One region of the Variovorax sp. J22R115 genome, then DNA from elsewhere that is predicted to be linked to it. Evidence: predicted binding sites of a transcription regulator. Region 1 holds the regulator's gene; each other region holds the start of a gene.
What was found. The regulator LexA, encoded in region 1, represses DNA repair genes until DNA is damaged. The targets are predictions, from matches to a motif close to ACTGTATNNNNATACAGT.
Positions count from the first base shown of each region.

Region 2: a site for LexA is predicted at 1,402-1,419, ahead of recA (recombinase RecA). Genes of this name have one in related genera too.
Region 3: a site for LexA is predicted at 1,005-1,022, ahead of imuA (translesion DNA synthesis-associated protein ImuA). Genes of this name have one in related genera too.

Region 1 is NZ_JASZYM010000003.1:32,090-34,352, forward strand. Features, by position in the region: gene QTI04_RS05535 (asparaginase) at 1-472, opposite strand, end outside; gene lexA (transcriptional repressor LexA) at 546-1,220, shown strand; gene QTI04_RS05545 (hypothetical protein) at 1,258-1,677, shown strand; gene QTI04_RS05550 (D-2-hydroxyacid dehydrogenase family protein) at 1,816-2,263, shown strand, end outside.
Region 2 is NZ_JASZYM010000017.1:70,162-72,424, reverse strand. Features, by position in the region: gene QTI04_RS26970 (sensor histidine kinase) at 1-5, opposite strand, end outside; gene QTI04_RS26965 (response regulator transcription factor) at 46-720, opposite strand; gene QTI04_RS26960 (MarR family winged helix-turn-helix transcriptional regulator) at 850-1,335, opposite strand; gene recA (recombinase RecA) at 1,482-2,263, shown strand, end outside.
Region 3 is NZ_JASZYM010000003.1:320,673-322,935, reverse strand. Features, by position in the region: gene QTI04_RS06870 (alpha/beta fold hydrolase) at 1-24, shown strand, start outside; gene QTI04_RS06865 (aldo/keto reductase) at 21-842, opposite strand; gene imuA (translesion DNA synthesis-associated protein ImuA) at 1,036-1,836, shown strand; gene QTI04_RS06855 (DNA polymerase Y family protein) at 1,802-2,263, shown strand, end outside.

The sequences.
Region 1 (2,263 bases):
AAACGACGACGGCCCCCTGCACGCCTGGCGTGGACGCCACGACGACAGCATCCCGCACGTTCTGGGGACCGTCAGGCGCCAGCGCGGTGGACGGCCGCATGGCACAGGTCAAGACCACCGGCTTCGACGGCGCCAGGACCGACTGGAGGAAAAAGGCCGTCTCCTCCAAGGTATCCGTACCATGGGTGATGACGATGCCCGCCACTCCGGGTTCCGCGAGCCAATGGGCACAACGCAGGGCCAGCGTTTGCCAGATGGCAAAAGACATGTCCTTGCTATCGATCTGCGCAACCTGCTCTGCCAACAACAAAACGCCGTCTGGCGCGTCGATACTGCCCAGCAGTTCGGCCACGCCTACCTCGCCGGCCTTGTAGCCGATGTTGTCGCCCGCAGTCGAAGCACGGCCGGCAATCGTGCCCCCCGTGCCCAGAACGATCACTCGGCGCTCGTCTTTTCCCATGCTCTCGGCCATCACTTGCCAACTTCCAGAAACTGGTTAAAAATACAGGTACTGGATATTCAGCCAGTGCCCGTCAGGAGCCAACATGCAGTTCGCAGTGAAGCTTACCGCCCGCCAGCAGCAAATTCTGGACTTGATCCAAAGCGCCATCGCACGCACCGGAGCCCCTCCCACACGCGCCGAGATCGCCGCCGAACTCGGGTTCAAGTCCGCCAACGCTGCCGAGGAACACCTGCAAGCACTCGCGCGCAAGGGAGTCATCGAGCTTGTGAGCGGCACCTCCCGCGGCATCCGGCTCAAGGGCGACGCCCTGCGCTCCCTCAACGAGTCCCGCAACAACCAGTTCTCCCTGTCGCTGCCAGGCATGGCGCAACTCGCGCTGCCGTTGATTGGCCGCGTGGCGGCCGGCTCGCCCATCCTCGCGCAGGAACATGTCGATCAGACCTACTACGTCGAGAACACGCTGTTCCAGCGCCAGCCCGACTACCTCCTCAAAGTGCGCGGCATGTCGATGCGGGACGCCGGCATCATGGACGGCGATCTGCTTGCGGTTCAAGCCACCAAGGAAGCCCGAAACGGCCAGATCGTCGTGGCCCGGCTGGGCGATGAGGTCACGGTCAAGCGCCTCAAGCGCAACAAGCAAGTCATCGAGTTGCATGCTGAAAACCCCGATTACCCCACCATAGTCGTCCAACCGGGCGAGCCCTTCGAAATCGAAGGCCTGGCGGTTGGTCTGATCCGCAACACCATGCTGATGTAGGGCTTTGAATCACCCGGCCGCGACAGGTGGCGGGCGTATGGCGAAGAGCCATCACCCTGTCGAGGCCCATGAAATCAATCCTGCCTATGTTCAATCTCTGACCTTTGGAGTTCACATGGGAATCGCCCTGCTCAGCATCGTTGATTTGTTCACCCCTTTGCAATCGCTGGCCAGCCGCTGGATGCCGGCGCGCAGTTCGCGTCGCATCAGTTCGCCGGGCCTGCGCTATGTCGGGGTTCGTCCAAGCTGCGGCGGGCGGCAGTCGGCCACTGTGCAAGCCAGCGCGCCCACCGCGCGGCCTTTGCGCGTGGTACGCATGGTCGATGCGCAGCAGCCGGGCTGCCATCAGAGCCGTGTCGTGATTTCGGGCCGGATGGCCGATGTCTGCGCGGAGCTCGACAGGCTCGTGGCGCTCGAGGCAGCCGGCACACCCCTGCAGTCCAACCATACACATTGAAGACCCGGACGCTTCCGCGTCGAACGAGCGCAATGCGTCCTTCGGCACCGCTGTTCGTCACCGCAACGTACGGCGCGTGCAACAGCAAAGCAACGCGCCGGCACAGCAGGTCGATGGTGCGAGGCACAATGGCACGCCATGAACATTGTGATCCTCGACGACTATCAGGATGCGGTGCGCAAGCTGCAGTGCGCTGCCAAGCTCGATGCGTATGCCGCCAAGGTGTACACCAACACGGTCAAGGGCATTGGACAGCTCTCGGTGCGGCTCAAGGACGCCGACGTGATCGTGCTGATCCGCGAGCGCACTCACATCTCCCGGCAGCTCATCGAGAAGCTGCCCAAGCTCAAGCTCATTTCGCAGACGGGTCGGGTTGGCAGTCATATCGACGTGAACGCCTGTACGGAACAAGGCGTTGCGGTGGCGGAAGGCACGGGGTCGCCGCTGGCACCTGCCGAGCTGACCTGGGCATTGATCATGGCCGCCATGCGTCGCCTGCCGCAGTACATCAGCAACCTCAAGCACGGCGCATGGCAGCAATCGGGCCTCAAGTCGGGGTCGATGCCGCCGAACTTCGGGCTTGGCT
Region 2 (2,263 bases), on a different contig from region 1:
TTCACGTGGCGCGCCCCCGGGCTTCGCGCGAAGCGCAGCGAGGCATCAGGAGGGAATCTTCTCGAGGCAGTAGCCGAGGCCGCGCACGGTGGCGATGCGCACCGGGCCCTTCTCGATCTTCTTGCGCAGGCGGTGGATATACACCTCGATCGCGTTGAGGCTGACCTCCTCGCCCCACTCGCACAGGCGCTCGACCAGTTGGTCCTTGCTCACCAGGCGTCCGGCGCGCTGCAGCAGGACTTCGAGCAGGCCGAGTTCGCGCGCGGAGAGTTCGATCATCTTGCCGTCGATGGTCGCGACGCGGCCGGCCTGGTCGTAGACCAGCGGGCCGTGCTTGATTGCGTTGCTGGTGGCGCCCATGCCGCGCCGCGTGAGCGCACGCACGCGCGCCTCGAGTTCCTGCAGCGAGAAGGGCTTGGCCATGTAGTCGTCGGCGCCGTAGTCGAGGCCCTTGACGCGCTCCTCGACGCTGTCGGCAGCGGTCAGCACCAGCACCGGCAACTGCGAGCCGCGCGCACGCAGCCGCTTGAGGATTTCGAGGCCGTGCAGGTTGGGCAGGCCGAGGTCGAGAATTAGCAGGTCGAATTCGCTGTTGGTCATCAGCGCGGCATCGGCTTGCGAACCGGTCGCCACGTGGTCGACCGCCGAGCCGGAGGTGCGCAGGCTGCGCAGGAGGGCGTCGGCCAGCACCTGGTCATCTTCCGCAATCAGTATTCGCATCCTAGGTTCACCCCCAGCCTCGCCCACGTCGTGTGGCTCTGCACCCCCTCTCCGGGGGCAACCCCAGCGGCCCGGCGGAGCCGGTTCCGCAGGGTCCCTGGACTTGGTCGCGCCAATTCCCATCGAATTCTAGGCCGCTGCATAGGCTTCGAGACCGATGGTTACCACGGTGGCGATCTCGTCGCCCACGCTGGCGCGGAACTCCTTCTCCGCCTGTGCGACGGCGTTGCGGAAGGCCTCGAGCCAGGCCAGGCCATCAGCGGTGAAGAGCACTCGACGCGCGCGCGCATCGAGCGGATCAGGCCCGCGCGTCACCAGGCCCCAGGCCTCGCATTGGTCGACGAGCGCTCCCATCGCCTGCTTGGTCATGCCGGCGCGCTCGGCAAGTTCGGTCAGGCGCGAGCCGTCACGCGCGAGGTGGCGCGTGATGTGGATATGCGCGGCGCTTACCTGCGCGCGTGCCGCGAGGTTCGAGAGCGCGAGCGGCACCTCGGCGTCATGGGCCATCAACGCGAGCACGCGTTCGTCGAAACGGCGCATGGCATGGCCGAGCAGGCGTCCCAGGTGGGTTTGCCGCCAGGCTTCGTGGTCGATCGGGAAAACGGGGGCTGACATGGCGGCCAGATAGTAAAGCAAACTGACCAAAAAATGGGTTTACTCGCACTCATTGGCCCCTACACTACTGTTCAAGCATCCAGCCTGTAATTAAAAGCAGCGGGATGAATCCCACCCAACCCGTTGATATTCAAGGAGTTTTCCACATGGACGCAGTCGTCAAGGGCGCAAGCATTTCGGTCGCCAACAGCGAAAAGGCCAAAGCCCTCCAGGCCGCATTGGCCCAGATCGAAAAGCAGTTCGGCAAGGGCACGATCATGCGGCTCGGCGAAGGCGAAGCGCTGGAAGACATCCAGGTGGTCTCCACCGGCTCGCTCGGCCTCGACATCGCGCTCGGCGTCGGCGGCCTGCCGCGCGGTCGCGTCATCGAAATCTACGGCCCGGAATCGTCCGGCAAGACCACGCTCACGCTCCAGGTCATCGCCGAAATGCAGCGCCAGGCCGGCACCTGCGCCTTCGTCGATGCCGAGCACGCGCTCGACGTGCAGTACGCGCAGAAGCTCGGCGTGAACCTCTCCGACCTGCTCATCAGCCAGCCCGACACCGGCGAGCAGGCGCTCGAGATCGTCGATTCGCTGGTGCGTTCCGGCGCGGTCGACCTGATCGTGGTCGACTCGGTCGCCGCGCTCACGCCCAAGGCCGAAATCGAAGGCGAAATGGGCGACTCGCTGCCCGGCCTGCAGGCCCGCCTGATGAGCCAGGCGCTGCGCAAGCTGACCGCCACCATCAAGAAGACCAACTGCATGGTCATCTTCATCAATCAGATCCGCATGAAGATCGGCGTGATGTTCGGCTCGCCCGAAACCACCACCGGCGGCAATGCGCTGAAGTTCTACGCCTCGGTGCGCCTGGACATCCGCCGCATCGGCACCATCAAGAAGGGCGACGAGGCGATCGGCAACGAGACCAAGGTCAAGGTGGTCAAGAA
Region 3 (2,263 bases), 290 kb from region 1:
CAGTTGCTGCGGTTTCTCGCCTAGCCCGGCAGCGAAACATCCTTGCGGCGCCAGAACGCCGCATCCGGCACAGGGCCCGCGCCGGCCGCTGCGTTGTCCGCCATGTGCTCGGGCCGGCTCGTTCCGGGAATCGTGCAGGTCACGGCAGGATGGCTCAGCACGAACTTGATCAGCACCTGCGCCCAGGTCGTGGCGCCGATCTCGGCGGCCCAGCCGGGCAGGGGCTTGTCGCGCAGCCGGCGCAGCAGCCCGCCGCCGCCGAAGGGCATGTTGACGATGACCGCAACGCCGCGTTCCGCCGCCAGCGGCAGCAGGCGCTGCGCCGCTTCGCGCTCGTCGAACGAATAGTTGATCTGCAGGAAATCGAGCTTCTCGGCACGCAGCACGGCCTCGACCTCGGCATAGGCCGACGCGGTGTAGTGCGTGATGCCGATGTAGCGCACGCGGCCCTTGTCCTTCCAGCCGCGCAAGGTCTTGAGGTGCGTGCGCCAGTCGACGAGGTTGTGCACCTGCATCAAGTCGATGCGATCGGTGCGCAGGCGCTCGAAGGACTGTTCCATCTGCGCGATGCCGGCATCGCGGCCGCTGGTCCACACCTTGGTGGCGAGAAAGGCCTTGGCTCGCTGGTTCGACGCGGCCAGGAGATCGCCGGTGACGGCTTCGGCGCGGCCATACATCGGCGAACTGTCGATCACCTTGCCGCCCGCGGCGAACAACGCATCGAGTACGCCCGGCAGGCGCTGGTACTCGGCGCTCCCGGCCGCGACGTCGAAGCCGATCCAGGTGCCGCAGCCGACCACGGGCAGCGCTTCGCGGGTGGAGGGGATGGGGCGGGTGTTCATGCGGAGAGGTCCTGATGTCTGGGCCGACGCGAATGGCAGTGATGCGCCGAGGGACAGGCCAGCTCCGAGGCGCAGGAAGTGCGATCGACGAATCGGATGAGGGTTCATGATTCCGAATGATCGTCTCGGGAATGCAAAAAGAAAAACCCGGCATCCCAAAATACTGTATAAAAATACAGTTACTCGATCCATCATGGGCCTCCCTTCCCTCGACTCTTTTTCACCCTCCGCGCGGCACAAGGTCTGGCGCGGGGATGAGCTGGGCATGGCCGATGCGCAGGTCATCGCCACCGGCCATGCCCCGCTCGATGCGCAGTTGCCCGGTGGCGGCTGGCCGGTCGGGGCGATGACCGAACTCTTGCAGTCCGCGCCCGAGGCGCATTCGTGGCAACTGCTATTGCCGGCGCTGGCGCATGCGGTGCGGGGCGGCACGGGGCCGGTGGCGCTGATCGGTGCGCCCCATGAACCTTTCGGCCCCTCGCTGGCGGCGCACGGCTTGCCGATCGAGTCCTTGCTGTGGATTCGCAGCGAGGCGGCCGCCGCACGGCTCTGGGCGTGCGAACAGGCGCTTCGCTGCGCCGACGTGGCCGCCGTGCTGGCGTGGCTGCCGCAGGCGCGCATGGGCGATCTGCGGCGGCTGCAGCTCGCGGCGGCGCAGCACGAATCCCTGCTGTTCGTGCTCCGGCCCGCGGCGTCGGCGTCTTCCACGTCGCCGGCCCGTTTGCGCCTGCAGGTGGCGCTCTGCGAGGAAGACAAATCGCGGCTCGATGTCCACATCCTCAAGCGTCGAGGGCCGCCGCTGGCCTCGCCCATCCAACTGCCGGCATGCGGCGAACGCATGGCCGCGCTGCTGGCGGCGAGCCAGCTCCGGCGCAAGCTGCTCCGTCAGCAGCAAGGCGTGCCGCAGGCAATCGGCACAGCCACGGTGGTGCGCATCGACCTCCACCAAGGAAAACGACATGCACTGGATCGCGTTGCGCTGGCCGCAGCCTGAGGCGGAGATGCGCATGCCGCCGATGCCCTCCGACGAGGCGCTCGGTTGGTGGGCCCTGCAGTTCACCCCGCGCGTCGCCTGGGTCGACGAGGCGCTGCTGCTCGAGGTGTCCGCCTGCGAGCGGCTGTGGGGCGGGCGGCTGGGCCTGATGCGCCAGATCCTGAGCCTCAATCCCGCGCCGGTGCGCGTTCAGCAGGCGCAGGGCGCGACTTGCCTCATCGCGCTCGCGCGACTGCGGATGTTCGCGCGCGGCGAGCAGCCTCCAGCCGATGTGCCGTCCGGGCTGCCGCTCGACACACTGAGCGCCGCGCGCGATCACCTCGAGGTGCTGGCGCACCTCGGCTGCCGCACCTGGGGCGAGGTGGCGGCATTGCCGCGTGGCGGCCTCACGCGGCGCTTCGGCAAGGATCTGCGCACCGCGCTCGAT